DNA from 3 places in the Streptomyces cyanogenus genome. Region 2 is predicted to be linked to each of the others. Evidence: riboswitches for the same ligand, from Rfam matches in the RefSeq annotation. Region 2 holds a riboswitch; each other region holds the start of a gene.
What was found. A riboswitch is a leader RNA that binds a small molecule or an ion and turns the genes downstream of it on or off. The one in region 2 is predicted to bind cobalamin.

Region 1 (4,884 bases), 4.8 Mb from region 2:
CGTCAGCAGTGCGGAGAACGAGGTCGGCACCACCCGTACCGCGCGCGTGCCCAAGTACTACCGCTTGAAGAAGCACCTGCTCGACATGACGGAGACCCAGGCGCCGGGCACGCCGGTCCCGCCGGAGCGCACGCTGGCCGCCGAGTTCGACACCTCCCGCACCACGGTGCGCCAGGCCCTGCAGGAGCTGGTGGTGGAGGGCCGGCTGGAACGCATCCAGGGCAAGGGCACCTTCGTGGCCAAGCCCAAGGTCTCCCAGGCCCTCCAGCTCACCTCCTACACCGAGGACATGCGCGCCCAGGGCCTGGAGCCGACCTCGCAGCTGCTGGACATCGGGTACATCACCGCCGACGACCGGCTCGCCGAGCTGCTCGACATCGCCCCCGGCGGGCGCGTGCTGCGCATCGAGCGGCTGCGCATGGCCAACGGCGAGCCGATGGCGATCGAGACCACCCACCTGTCCGCCAAGCGCTTCCCGGCGCTCAGACGCTCGCTGGCGAAGTACACCTCGCTGTACACCGCGCTCGCCGAGGTCTACGACGTCCACCTCGCCGAGGCCGAGGAGACCATCGAGACCTCCCTGGCCACCCCGCGCGAGGCGGGTCTGCTCGGCACCGACGTGGGCCTGCCGATGCTGATGCTCTCCCGGCACTCGCTGGACCGCGAGGGCCAGCCGGTGGAGTGGGTGCGCTCGGTGTACCGCGGGGACCGGTACAAGTTCGTGGCCCGGCTGAAGCGGCCCGCGGAGTAACCGCCAGGCACGTTCGCTGAATCGATATACCGAGATGCGGACGAGGTCTTCCACTGCCACGACGGCGTCACCTAGATTGCCTGCGCATTACCCAGGTGATCAGCGAGGGGACGGAGCCGTGGCATGTCCGAAACGCCTGAAGTGAGACCACCGGTGGTGACGCCGGGCCGGGTGATCATCGCACTGTGTCTCGTCGCGCCCTTCGTGGCGATGCTCTGGGTCGGCTCGTACGCCAAGACCGACCCCGCGTTCATCGGGATCCCGTTCTTCTACTGGTACCAGATGCTCTGGGTGCTGATCTCCACCGCGCTCACCATGCTGGCGTACAAGCTCTGGCAGCGTGACCAGCGCGCCCGCAAGGGTGCGAACGGGGGTGCGGCGAAGTGAAGGACGGCGTCAACGGCGTCGCGCTCGGCGTCTTCATCTTCTTCTTCCTGGCCGTCACGGTCATGGGCTTCCTGGCCGCGCGCTGGCGCAGGGCCGAGAACGAGCACTCCCTGGACGAGTGGGGTCTGGGCGGCCGGTCCTTCGGCACCTGGATCACCTGGTTCCTGCTCGGCGGCGACCTGTACACGGCGTACACCTTCGTCGCCGTACCGGCGGCGATCTACGCGGCGGGCGCGTCCGGCTTCTTCGCGGTGCCGTACACGATCCTGGTGTACCCGCTGATCTTCACCTTCCTGCCGCGCCTGTGGTCGGTCTCGCACCGGCACGGGTACGTCACCACCTCCGACTTCGTGCGCGGCCGGTTCGGTTCGAAGGGCCTGTCGCTGGCGGTGGCGGTGACCGGCATCCTGGCGACCATGCCGTACATCGCGCTCCAACTGGTCGGCATCCAGGCCGTGCTGGACGTGATGGGCGTCGGCGGCGGCGAGAACACCAACTGGTTCGTGAAGGACCTGCCGTTGCTGATCGCCTTCGGCGTGCTGGCCGCGTACACGTACTCCTCGGGCCTGCGCGCCCCCGCGCTGATCGCGTTCGTCAAGGACACGCTGATCTACATCGTCATCGCGGTGGCGATCATCTACATCCCGATCAAGCTGGGCGGGTTCGACGACGTCTTCGCCAAGGCGGGCCACGCGCTCGGCCAGGTGAACCCGGACACCGGGAAGCCGCGCGGCGCGCTGGCCCCGGGGGAGGCGAACCAGTGGACGTACGCCACGCTGGCCCTCGGCTCCGCGCTCGCGCTGTTCATGTACCCGCACTCGATCACCGCGACCCTGTCGTCCAGGAGCCGTGAGGTGATCCGCCGCAACACCACGATCCTGCCGCTGTACTCCCTGATGCTGGGTCTGCTGGCGCTGCTGGGCTTCATGGCGATCGCGGCCGGGGTGAAGGTCGGCAACGGCCAGCTGGCCATCCCGCAGCTGTTCGAGGACATGTTCCCGGACTGGTTCGCCGGGGTGGCCTTCGCGGCGATCGGCATCGGCGCCCTGGTCCCGGCGGCGATCATGTCCATCGCGGCGGCCAACCTCTTCACCCGCAACATCTACAAGGACTTCATCAAGCCCGACGCGACGGCCCAGCAGGAGACCAAGGTCTCCAAGCTGGTGTCGCTGCTGGTGAAGGTCGGCGCGCTGGTCTTCGTCCTCACCATGGACAAGACCGTCGCCATCAACTTCCAGCTGCTGGGCGGCATCTGGATCCTGCAGACCTTCCCGGCCCTGGTCGGCGGCCTGTTCACCCGCTGGTTCCACCGCTGGGCGCTGCTCGCCGGCTGGGCGGCCGGCATGATCTACGGCACGGCCGCCGCGTACGGCATCGCCTCGCCGACCCAGAAGCACTTCGGCGGCAACGCCAAGGAGATCCCGGGCATCGGCGAGATCGGCTACATCGGCCTGACGGCGTTCGTCCTGAACGTTCTGGTGACCGTGGTCCTGACCGTCGTCCTGAGGGCCGTGAAGGCCCCCGACGGCGTCGACGAGACCAGGCCGCAGGACTACACGGCCGACGCGGGCGACCCCGGGGTGCAGGTGGAGCTGCCGCCGGCCACCGCGGGCAGCGCGCACTAGCCCACGCCTCGATCGGGGCCCCGAGCCCTGTCGTTCGGATCAGCCGGCCGCCCCGCGCCGCCGGGATGAACCGAACGGCAGGGCTTCGTCGCGGGTACGCCCGGGCATCGCCGAGACGGCCGCACGAGGTGGTGCCGCCCGGCCCGGTGGTACGCGAGACCAGGGTGTACCCGCCCTGCGCCCCCAGGCGAACGCGGCGAGCACGGCAACGGTCCGCACGACCCGGTCGGCGTTGGTGCACGAGGCCCGTCTTCCCGGCACCCGGGACCCCGCGGGCAACTGCTTCCCAGGAAGCACGCACCGTCCGCGCCGCCGCCCGGCAAGTGGCCCCCGACACCGGACCGGCACAACATCTGGGGGTGACATGAGAACCCGGCACTAGATGTATGCTCGTGATCGCTGTCGCCGCAGGGGAATCCGGTGCGAGTCCGGAACTGTCCCGCAACGGTGTACCTGCGTGCATCCGCGCGCCTGTTGAGTCCGACGACCTGCCGGCAGCACACCCGGACGTCCGGTCCGGGTGGGTTCCGAACGTCCGGGCCTCGTGGAGTGGGCCGGTGGACGCGACGCCGTGCGCGCTCGTGGCTGCCTCCTGCCCTCCGCCGGGCCCCCGTGCCGAGCTGAGGGAGAGCCCCACGTGACCATCGCGCCAGCCGACCCGGCTTCAGTCAGCGAACTGGAGACCGACGGTCCCGGGACCGCACTGCTGCGGACCCTGACCGAGCTGACCGCCGACCTGCCCGACGCCGACCCGGGCCGGATCGCCGCCGCCGCGCTGCGCGGCCGGTCCGCGCGGGCCGACGAGGCGGAGCTGCGTGAGCTGGCCACGGAGGCGGCCGCCGGCCTGATCTCCGAGGACCCCGCCTACTCGAAGCTGGCCGCCCGGCTGCTGACCCTCACCATCCGGGACGAGGCCGCCTCGCAGGGCGTGACGTCCTTCACCGAGTCCGTCGCGGTCGGGCACCGCGAGGGCCTCATCGCCGACCGCACCGCCGAGTTCGCGCGCCTGCACGCCGAGCGGCTCGACGCACTGGTCGACGCCTCGGCCGACGACCGCTTCGGCTACTTCGGCCTGCGCACCCTCTACAGCCGTTACCTGCTGCGCCACCCGATCACCCGCAAGGTCGTCGAGACGCCCCAGCACTTCATGCTCCGCGTGGCCAGCGGCCTCGCCGAGGACGACACGCCCCGCTCGGTGGACGAGGTCGCGGCCCTGTACGGCCTGATGAGCCGCCTGGACTACCTGCCGTCCTCCCCCACCCTGTTCAACTCCGGCACGCGGCACCCCCAGATGTCGTCCTGCTACCTGCTGGACTCGCCGCTGGACGAACTGGACTCCATCTACGACCGCTACCACCAGGTGGCCCGCCTGTCGAAGCACGCCGGCGGCATCGGGCTGTCGTACTCCCGTATCCGCTCGCGGGGTTCGCTGATCCGGGGGACGAACGGGCACTCCAACGGCATCGTGCCGTTCCTGAAGACCCTGGACGCGTCCGTGGCCGCGGTGAACCAGGGCGGCCGGCGCAAGGGCGCCGCCGCGGTCTACCTGGAGACCTGGCACTCCGACATCGAGGAGTTCCTGGAACTGCGGGACAACACCGGCGAGGACGCCCGCCGCACCCACAACCTCAACCTCGCCCACTGGGTCCCGGACGAGTTCATGCGCCGGGTCAACGCCGACGCGCAGTGGTCGCTGTTCTCCCCCGCCGACGTCCCCGAGCTGGTCGACCTGTGGGGCGAGGAGTTCGACGCCGCCTACCGCAAGGCCGAGGCCGCCGGCCTGGCCAGGAAGACCCTTCCCGCACGGGAGCTGTACGGCCGGATGATGCGCACCCTCGCGCAGACCGGCAACGGCTGGATGACCTTCAAGGACGCCGCCAACCGCACCGCCAACCAGACCGCCGAGCCCGGCAACGTCATCCACTCCTCCAACCTCTGCACCGAGATCCTGGAGGTCACCGACGACGGCGAGACCGCCGTCTGCAACCTCGGCTCGATCAACCTCGGCGCCTTCGTGCGGGACGCCGACATCGACTGGGAGCGCCTGGACCGGACGGTCCGCACCGCCGTCACCTTCCTCGACCGGGTCGTGGACATCAACTTCTACCCGACCGAGCAGGC
Region 2 (4,884 bases):
GAAGTCCTCCAGCGGCGCGGCCATCGGCGGCGAGTCGGTGCCGAACAGCATCCGTTCGGGGCCCAGCACTTCGGCGTTCAGGCTCAGGTGCGCGGGACTGAACGGGCTGGTGTCGACGTACATGCGCCGCAGGGCCGCGGCCGGGTCGGCCGAGGGCCGCAGGGTCGCCGGCCCGTCCGCCGAGGGTCCCTCGGCCGTGGGCTGCCCGGGCGCGGGCCGCTCCGCGGCGGCCGGCGGGGCGGAGGCCGCCCCGGGCCGCCCGGAGGGCGGCGCGCCCCCGGCCCAGTGCCGGGGGCGCGCCGCCGTCTGCAGGCGCTCCGGCAGCAGCGCCATCGCGCCGCCGCCGGTGGCGCCGATCAGCCGCAGACCGGGGTACTTGTCCAGCCATCCCGCGAACGCGATCATGGCCATGCCCAGGGTGACGTCGCCGAAGCGGCCGATCTGCTCGACGAAGCCGATCCCGTCGACCCGTTCCGTGCCGACCGGTTCGGCCGGGGCGTGCACCAGCACCGGCACCCCCGCCTCCGCGGCCAGCGCGAAGAAGGAGTCGGCGCGCGGCGAGCCGAGCAGCTCCCCGTGGACACTGGACGTGGTGATCAGGCCGACGAAGGCGGGGTCCGCCAGGGTCTCCCGCACCCCTTCGAGGTGGTCGTCGTCGCCGAACGGGTTGGCGTAGACGTATCCGCGCAACTGGTCCGGGAACCTGCGGATCAGCCCCGACATCCAGGCGTGGAAACCGCGCAGCCGGTCGCGTGGTTGCGCGTAGTTGTCGACGCCCGGTACCCGTGCCATCGCGCCGGCCCCGACGGGGCTGCCGATGATGGTCAGGTCGATGCCGGCCTCGGCGCGAGCGGCGAGCATGCCGTCGACGTCGGTCAGGCTCGGGGGCATGGGGAAGCGCTTGGCCGCCTCCGGTGGGGACAGATGCCCGTGGATGTCGATGATCACGTGTCGGTTTCCGGTTTCGGTGCGAGTGCGCGGGTGACCGCGGCACAGTCCTGGTCGCCCAGTCCTTGCTCGGTGGCGCGGACGTGGGTCTCCGCCGCGGCGGTCGCCAGCGGCAGGCTCAGGCCGACTGCTGCTGCCTGCTTGGAAGCGAGCATGAGGTCTTTCGCCATCAACCGCAGCCGGAAGTCCGGCTCCTCGAAGCGACCGGAGGCCAGGCGCCGCGACTTGAACGCCATGACCGGTGAGGCGAACCCGCTGCCCGCGATGGTCCGGAGAACCAGCTCCCGTTCGAGGCCGCAGGCCTCCGCCAGCGCGGTGGCCTCGGCCATGGCCTGCACCTCTATGCCCATCAGCAGGTTGAGGAGCAGTTTCATCCGCATGCCGGACCCCAGTGCGCCCAGATGGACCACTTCCTTGCCCAGCGCGTCCAGCAGCGGGCGGGCGGTCTCGAACGCACGCTGCTCGCCGCCGGCGAACAGCCGCAGCTCTCCGTCGCGGGCGTGGTCGCGGTTGCCGAGCATCCCGACGTCCAGGACCGCCGGGAACTCGCCGGCGATCTGCACGACCTCGTCCGGGGCGACGGTGCTGGCGCAGATCAGCAGGCCGGGGTACGGGCCCTCGGCCAGCACGCCACCCGGTCCGTGCAGCACCGCGCCGAGGGCCTGGCCGTCGGCCACGACGCACAGGGCTGCGCTCGTGCCCGCGACGGCGTCGGCGGGGTTGGCGGCGGCGTAGGCGCCCGCCTCGGCGAGCGGGGCGGCGCGCTCCGGGGTACGGTTCCAGACCCGGACCTGTACCCCCTGGTCGAGGAGGCGGCCGGCCAGGCCGGCGCCCATCGTGCCGAGGCCGAGGACGGCGACGGGGCCGCGCACGGGGGGCGTCATGACGCCACCCCCTTGGTCTCCTTGACCACCCGGAACCGCATCGACTGCCGCTGGTCGACGAACTGACGCAGCGGGGCCACCAACTCCTGGTGCTCCTCGCTCTGCTGCCAGGCGAAGAAGTCCTCGGCGGTCCGCCATTCGCTGGTGATCACCCACTGGCGGGAGTCGTCGACGGGTTCGCCGAGCCGCTCGATGATGTGTCCGGGGGTGCTGGACACGGACTTCCGGAGGTGCTCGTACAGATCCAGGAAGCCCTGTTCGCCGCCCTCGATCACGCGGACCGCGAAAACCACGCTCAGCTTGTCGGCCGATCGGCCGTTGTCGTTGGCGCCCATGTCTCCTCCTGTGTGAGAGCCGGACGGACACGACACCAACGGACTCATGTCCCTCGTACGGCTGCAACTCCGAATGGGGCACGGCCCAGTCGTGACAAGGGGTGCACGCTCCGTCATTAGTCATTTCGGGTGACTTGCGGCCCCGGCGTGCGCAGTTCGCGCGGGCACCCCTCGTCCCGGAGCCGGCACACACGATCAGGCGAACTTCGTTCCGGTGCCCCTCCTGCCGAATGGCGCCCGTGCCACCGGAGACTCTTGCCATTAGAATTCAGTTGCACATCATTCGCAATAATGGCGGAGGACGTTGGACATGGCGCTGTACACGCTCCCGGAGCTTCCTTATGACTACTCGGCGCTCGCGCCGGTGATCAGCCCGGAGATCATCGAGCTGCACCACGACAAGCACCACGCGGCCTATGTGAAGGGCGCGAACGACGCCGTGGAGCAACTCGCCGAGGCACGGGACAAGGAGGCCTGGGGCTCGATCAACGGCCTGGAGAAGAACCTGGCCTTCCACCTCTCCGGGCACATCCTGCACAGCATCTACTGGCAGAACATGACCGGCCCGAAGGGCGGCGGCGGCGAGCCCCTGGCCGCCGACGGCGTGGGCGAGCTGGCCGAGGCGATCAAGGAGTCCTTCGGCTCCTTCGCCGCCTTCAGGACCCAGCTGTCCAAGGCTGCGGCCACCACGCAGGGTTCGGGCTGGGGTGTCCTCGCCCACGAGCCGCTGAGCGGACGCCTGATCGTGGAGCAGGTCTACGACCACCAGGGCAACGTCGGCCAGGGCTCCACCCCGATCCTGGTCTTCGACGCCTGGGAGCACGCCTTCTACCTCCAGTACAAGAACCAGAAGGTGGACTTCATCGAGGCCATGTGGCAGGTCGTCGACTGGCAGGACGTGGCCCGTCGTCACCAGGCCGCCAAGTCCCGCACGGATCCGCTGCTGCTCGCCCCGTGACGGCGTGGTCCCGCAGGTGCCCCGACCGTGATCGTCCTCTCCACCGCTCACGACGCGCGAGCAACTCCCGCGGGCACACCCCCCGCGGGAGTCCCGGCGCACGGCGGCCGGGTGACGGGCCGTCGGCGGTGATGACATGATGACCGGCGACACAAGGCGACGGCGGTCCGAGGAAGCCGGTGCGAATCCGGCGCGGTCCCGCCACTGTGACCGGCGAGCGAGTCCCGGCAGGCCACCTCCCCCGAGCGGGGCGGGAAGGCGGGACGGGCGGCGACCCGGGAGCCAGGAGACTCACGCGGTCGCCTCCTCAGGCGACACCGGGGCGGATCTCCCCGGGAGAGGGGAGCGGTGCGCTGTGCCCGAGAGGCCGACGGAACACGGAGCGGGCGGACCGGTGCCGTGCCGGGTCGTCGTGTGCCGGGACTGCTGCTGCGGCAGCCCCAAGGTGACGGGCGATCACGCGGCGCAGACCGCGCGGCTGCGGGCGCAGGTGCCCGTGCGCATCTCCGACTGCCTCGACGTGTGCGACCAGGCCAACGTCATCGTCGTACAGCCTTCCACCGCCGGCCGGGCCGCCGGCGCCCGACCGGTCTGGCTCGGGCTGGTCAACGACCCGGAGGCGACCGAGGACATCGTCACCTGGGTACGCGCCGGTGGCCCCGGCGTGGCTCCCCGGCCGGACATCCTCGACCTGTACGCCTTCACCCCACCGCGCCGGCGCGCGGAACCCTGAACGGGGCCGGCCGTATCGCGCCACCGCCGCCCCACCGGGCGCACGGTCGTCCACTCGGCACGAGACGAGGATCACGTCGGTCGGAGGCGGTCTTGGCGGGGCGCCGGACACGCGGTACGGTCTGTCCGATATCGACGACGGCATGACGGAAGCCGGTGAGAATCCGGAACGGTCGCGCCACTGTATGCGGGCCCCGCAAGGGCGTTCGCGAGTCAGACCCGGGGCCGTCGTCCTGTGCACCACCGAGATGGGACGCGAATTCCCAGAGGAGGTTCTGCCATGGCGCAGACCGTCGCCCAGCCGACAGCCACCACTCCCGCCATCCCCGCCAAGCTGCCGCTGAAGGCGATCGCTCCCTGGGCGGTCTTCTTCGGCATCCTCATGCTGGTCCTGCTCTACTTCGTCGGCGCCGAGCAGGGCGCCACCTCCGTGTTCAACGGCACGGACGTCCACGAGTGGGTGCACGACGCCCGCCATCTGCTCGGTTTCCCCTGCCACTGACGCGAGGGGACACCGCCCGCCCATGAATTCCGCAACCGTACGGAACCTCCTCGTACGGGGCATGCTCGCCGGCCTCGCGGCCGGCGTGCTCGCCCTGATCGCGGCCTATCTCCTCGGCGAGCCGAGCGTCGACAAGGCGATCGGCTTCGAGGAGGCCCACTCCCACGAGCACGAGATGGAAGTCGTCTCCCGCTCCCTCCAGTCCACCGCGGGCCTCGCCACCGGCGTCCTCGTCTACGGGGTCGCCTTCGGCGGCATCGCCGCGCTCGCCTTCTGCTTCGCGCTCGGCCGGGTCGGCCGTTTCGGCCCGCGCGCCACGGCGCTGCTGCTGTCGGGCTGCGCCCTGCTCACCGTGTATGTCGTACCGTTCCTGAAGTACCCGGCCAACCCGCCGTCGGTCGGCGACCCCGGCACCATCGGCAAGCGGACCAGCCTGTACTTCCTGATGATGCTGCTGAGCGTCCTCCTGGCGATCGCCGCCACCCTCCTCGGCAAACGCCTGGCGCCCGCTCTGGGCACCTGGTG
Region 3 (4,884 bases), 1.3 Mb from region 2:
CCGGCCTCGATGAGCCGGTGGATCAGCTCGTCGCCGTTGTCGGGGTACCCCTCGACCACGTACCCGGCGTTCCGGAGCGCGTCCAGCACCCGTACCGCCGACGCGGGCGTGTCCAGGCCGACCGCGTTGCCGACCCGGGAGTGCTTGGTCGGGTACGCCGTGAAGACCAGGGCGATCCGCTTCTCGGCGTTGGGCTTGTGCCTCAGCCGGGCGTGCCGGACGGCGATCCCGGCCACGCGGGCGGCCCGCTCCGGGTCGGCGACGTACACCGGGACCTCGTCGGGGCCCTGCTCCTTGAAGGAGAACGGTACGGTGATCAGCCGGCCGTCGAACTCCGGGATCGCGACCTGCATCGCCGCGTCCATGGGGGACAGGGCCGCGTCGGACTCCTCCCACGCGGACCGCGAGGAGGTCAGGCACAGCCCTTGCAGCACCGGGACGTTCAGGTCGGCGAGCGCGCCGATGTCCCAGGACTCCTCGTCGCCGCCCGCGGAGGCCTGGGAGGCGTGCGTGCCGCCGGCCGCCAGCACGGTGGCCACCAGCGCGTCGGCCCGGCCCAGCAGCTCGTACAGCCCGGCGTCCGCGCCGCGCAGCGAACCGCAGTACACCGGAAGGGCGTTGGCGCCCTGCGCCTCGATCGCCTCGCACAGGGTGTCCACGAAGGCGGTGTTCCCGCTCAGTTCGTGCGCCCGGTAGAACAGGACGCCCACGGTCGGGCGGTCGCCCCGGACCTCGTACGCGCCGTGCACGCCGAACTCCGGCATGCTGCGCGGCTCCTCGAAGCCCTCACCGGTCAGCAGCACGGTGTCCGACAGGAACCGGGACAGCTCCAGCAGGTTCGCGGGGCCGCCCTCGACCAGGTACTTCAGCGCCTCCGCGACCACACCGGCCGGCACCGACGACTCGGCCATCAGCTCGGCGTCCGGCACGGCCTCGCCGCCCAGCAGCACGGTCGGGATGCCGGCCGCCCGCAGCGCGGCCAGCCCGTCCTCCCAGGCCCGCTTGCCGCCCAGCAGCCGTACGACGGCGACGTCCGCGCCCTCGATCAGGCCCGGCAGCTCCTCGGCGACGTCGACCCGGGTGGGGTTGCCGATGCGGTAACCGGCGCCGGAGGCCCGGGCCGCCAGCAGATCCGTGTCGGCGGTCGACAACAACAACACTGTGCTCATGCGGGCGCTCCCGGTGGAATGAAAGGCAGTCCTTGCGGCGCGCCCGACTCGATGAGCCGCCAGAGCGCGTCCGTGTCCGCGTGCTGTTCGATCAGGTCGCCGAGCCGGTCGAGCTGCTCCTCGCGCAGCGCGGCGAAGCAGGTGTCCGGCGCGGGCACGAAGCGGCGGCCCGCGGCGGCGGCCACCTCGCGCAGGAAGGCCCGCCGGAAGCCGTCCGACTCCAGTGATCCGTGCCAGTGGGTCCCCCAGGTCCGGCCGACCCGGCAGCCGTCCAGGAAGGGTTCGCCGCCGTCGACGGTGGCCACGCCGTGGTGGATCTCGTAGCCGCCCACGGGTTCGCCGAGGGCTTCACCGCTCGGCCGGGTCAGGGTCTTCTCGCGGGCGAAGCGCACCCGGACGGGCAGCACGCCGAGGCCGGGGACGGCTCCGGCGCGGGACTCGACCTCGTCCTCGATGTGCTCGCCGAGGATCTGGAAGCCGCCGCAGATGCCGAGGACCGGGCGTCCTTCCGCGGCCCGCCGGACGAGGGCGTCGGCCAGCCCCCGCTCCCGCAGCCACCGAAGCGCGCGTACGGTCCCGCGGGTGCCCGGGACCACCACGAGGTCGGCGTCCGCCAGCTCCTCCGGCCGGTCCACGAACCGCACCACGACACCCGGTTCGGCCGCCAGCGCGTCCACGTCGGTGAAGTTGGACATCAGCGGGATCGCGCACACGGCGACTCGCAGCACGTCCTCACCGACCGGGGGAGCGACCGCGGACTCGCGGACCGTGCCCCGCAGCGACACCCTCAGCCCGTCCTCCTCGTCGATGCCGAGCCCGTGCCGGAAGGGCAGCACGCCGTACGTCCGCCGTCCGGTGAGGTCCCGGAGCATGTCCAGGCCGGGCTCCAGCAGGGAGACGTCGCCGCGGAACTTGTTCACCAGGAAACCGGCGACCAGCTCCTGGTCCTCCGGCGAGAGCAGGGCGACCGTGCCGAAGAAGGACGCGAAGACACCCCCGCGGTCGATGTCGCCGACGACGAGCACGGGCAGCCGCGCGTTCCGCGCGATCCCCATGTTGACGATGTCGGTCCGCCGCAGGTTGATCTCGGCCGGACTGCCCGCCCCCTCACAGATCACCGCGTCATACGTGCCCCGCAACTCGGCCAGGCAGTCCAGCACCGTGCCCAGCAGCCGCTGCTGGCGCCCCCCGTGGTACCCGCGCGCGCTCAGCTCGCCCACCGGCTTGCCGAGCAGCACCACCTGGCTGCTCTGTTCGCCGCCGGGCTTGAGCAGCACCGGGTTCATCAGCGCGGTCGGCTCGATCCGGCAGGCCTGGGCCTGCATCGCCTGCGCCCGGCCGATCTCGGCGCCCTCGCGCGTCACGAACGAATTGAGGGACATGTTCTGCGCCTTGAACGGCGCGACCTTCACCCCCTGGCGGACCAGCCAGCGGCAGATGCCGGCCGTCACGACGCTCTTGCCGGCGTCGGAGGTGGTGCCGGCGACGAGGAGACCACCGTTCACTTCCCGCGTCCTTTCAGGAGTCGGCGCGCGGCGAGCGTGCCGCCGAGGGCGAGCAGGCCGACGCGGCGGGAGAGCCGTACGGCCCGGTCGATGTCGGTGACCCGGACCGGCCGTCCGGTGGCGCCGTTGAGCACCGGGCGGTGCTCGACCCGGCCGCCGTAGGAGAGCGTCCCGCCCAGGCGGACGCCGAGGGCGCCCGCGAAGGAGGCCTCCACGGGCCCGGCGTTGGGGCTGGGGTGCTTGCGCGCGTCCGCCTTCCAGGCGCGCAGGGCCCCCCGCGGATCCGGTCCGGCCGCGGCGGCGAGTACGGCGGTCAGCCGGGCCCCCGGCCAGCCGGCGACGTCGTCGAGGCGGGCGGAAGCCCAGCCGAAGCGCCGGAAGCGGGCGGACCTGTGACCCACCATCGCGTCCAGCGTGTTGACCGCCCGGAACCCGAGGAGCCCCGGAACTCCGGCCACCGCGCCCCACACGAGGGCGCCGACGACGGCGTCGGAGGTGTTCTCGGCCACCGATTCGACCACGGCCCGGGCGATGCCGTCGGCGTCCAGCGCCTGCGGGTCCCGGCCGCACAGATGGGGCAGCCGCGCCCGGGCCGCCTCGACGTCCCCGGACTCCAGGGCACGCCCGATGGTGCGGGCCTCCCGGGCGAGCGAGGTGCCGCCCACGACGGCCCAGGTGGCGGCGGCGGTCAGCGCGACGGAGGCGGTACGGGAGGGGCGCACGGCACATGAGGCCAGTGCGCCGAGCGCGACGGCGCCACCGGCGCACACGGCGGTGTGCAGGGCGCCCCAGCCGCGGTGGTCGTGCCACAACGCGCCTTCCACGGCGCCCGCCGCCCGGCCGAACGCGGCGACGGGATGCCCGCGGCGCGGATCGCCGAGAAGCAGGTCCCCGAGAACGCCGGCGGCGGCGCCGTACGCGTATGTGCGATCGGCACCCATCGGCTCAGCCGGCCGTGGGGACAGGAACGGGCCTGGTACTGGTCCTCGATCGGCAGCCGAGCATGGCGATATGTGTCCTCACTCAGGGTGTCCGCGCCCTGGTTCGACGTGAATCGGCGGTGAGAGTTCCTGGCTCCCGGGGTTCTTCCCCGGTGACAGTGGCGGGACCGCGCCGGATTCGCACCGGCTTCCTCTCCTGCCGCCGTACATGGCCTGGGCAGTCCACCACGGGCCCGGAACGGCAGTCAACTTGCCTTTGACCTGGGACGCCGGACTGTGCTGAGGCCCACATCGCCGGCACGCGGGACGGCGCCGGACGACCGGATCGCGTCGAAATCCCCTCGCCGGGAGGCAACTCGACGGCCGGCTTCGTCCACGCGGACGGCTCCGGAGCACCGCGGACATGCGTCAGCCCTGCCGGTCCCGCTGGAGCGGTGAACCGGCAGGGCCGACGTGGTGGATCAGGCCGTCAGGGCTTGGCGACGATCAGGTAGATGCCGTACGCCACCGCCGCGGCACAGGCCGCGAAGCAGACGTACGCACCGGTCACGGCCAGCGCGGCCGACCCGCCCTGGGCCGCGGCCTTCTCGCGGCGGGACAGGCCGTTGACGCCGAGGGTGAACAGGGCCACCAGGCCCACCGTGAACGCGAGGCTGACGCCGAAGACGGAGCCGAGGGCCGCCCAGTCGATCTTCATGGGGATGCTTCCTTCAGTAACCGTGTGCTCGGGGTCAGACCGCGGCGGCCGGCGGGGCGGCCGGGGCGGGGGCCGGCTCGGTGGCCGGGGCCGGGATGGTGGCCGTCAGGTCCTCGGTGACCGTGCCCGTGGGGGGCGGGGTCACGGCGGCGATGGCGGCGGTGACCACACCGGCCGGCTCGCCGGTCTCCTCGACCACGTTGGTGTGGTCGACGACCTCGCGGCGGGAGATCTTCCAGATAGCGGCGCTCCCGGCGACGAGGAAGACGGCGACGGCGGCGGTGCCCCAGTCACCCAGGCCGGTGACCGACTCGGCACCCGCGCCGACCAGCGCGGCGGCCGGCAGGGTGAGCGCCCAGGCGACGAACATGCGGGTCGCGGTGGACCAGCGGACCACACCGCCCTTGCGGCCGAGGCCCGCGCCCATCACCGAGCCGGAGACGACGTGCGTGGTGGAGAGGGAGAAGCCGAGGTGCGAGGAGGCCAGGATGGCGGTCGCGGCGCTGGTCTGCGCGGCGAAGCCCTGGCGCGGCTCCAGGTCGGTCAGGCCCTTGCCCATGGTGCGGATGATG

Region 1: another riboswitch for cobalamin. It lies ahead of S1361_RS25965 (ribonucleoside-diphosphate reductase subunit alpha); the one in region 2 lies ahead of S1361_RS04270 ((2Fe-2S) ferredoxin domain-containing protein).
Region 3: another riboswitch for cobalamin. It lies ahead of S1361_RS10150 (cobalamin biosynthesis protein); the one in region 2 lies ahead of S1361_RS04270 ((2Fe-2S) ferredoxin domain-containing protein).

The regions. Positions count from the first base shown of each region.
Region 1 is NZ_CP071839.1:5,741,923-5,746,806, reverse strand. It holds gene S1361_RS25980 (GntR family transcriptional regulator) at 1-751, shown strand, start outside; gene S1361_RS25975 (DUF3311 domain-containing protein) at 875-1,138, shown strand; gene mctP (monocarboxylate uptake permease MctP) at 1,135-2,763, shown strand; cobalamin riboswitch at 3,140-3,273, shown strand; gene S1361_RS25965 (ribonucleoside-diphosphate reductase subunit alpha) at 3,401-4,884, shown strand, end outside.
Region 2 is NZ_CP071839.1:941,672-946,555, reverse strand. It holds gene S1361_RS04290 (amidohydrolase family protein) at 1-948, opposite strand, end outside; gene S1361_RS04285 (NAD(P)-dependent oxidoreductase) at 945-1,832, opposite strand; gene S1361_RS04280 (antibiotic biosynthesis monooxygenase family protein) at 1,829-2,167, opposite strand; gene S1361_RS04275 (superoxide dismutase) at 2,478-3,125, shown strand; cobalamin riboswitch at 3,296-3,417, shown strand; gene S1361_RS04270 ((2Fe-2S) ferredoxin domain-containing protein) at 3,481-3,858, shown strand; gene S1361_RS04265 (CbtB domain-containing protein) at 4,138-4,359, shown strand; gene S1361_RS04260 (CbtA family protein) at 4,382-4,884, shown strand, end outside.
Region 3 is NZ_CP071839.1:2,275,909-2,280,792, reverse strand. It holds gene cobN (cobaltochelatase subunit CobN) at 1-1,169, opposite strand, end outside; gene S1361_RS10155 (cobyric acid synthase) at 1,166-2,674, opposite strand; gene S1361_RS10150 (cobalamin biosynthesis protein) at 2,671-3,615, opposite strand; cobalamin riboswitch at 3,720-3,857, opposite strand; gene S1361_RS10145 (hypothetical protein) at 4,085-4,312, opposite strand; gene S1361_RS10140 (inorganic phosphate transporter) at 4,347-4,884, opposite strand, start outside.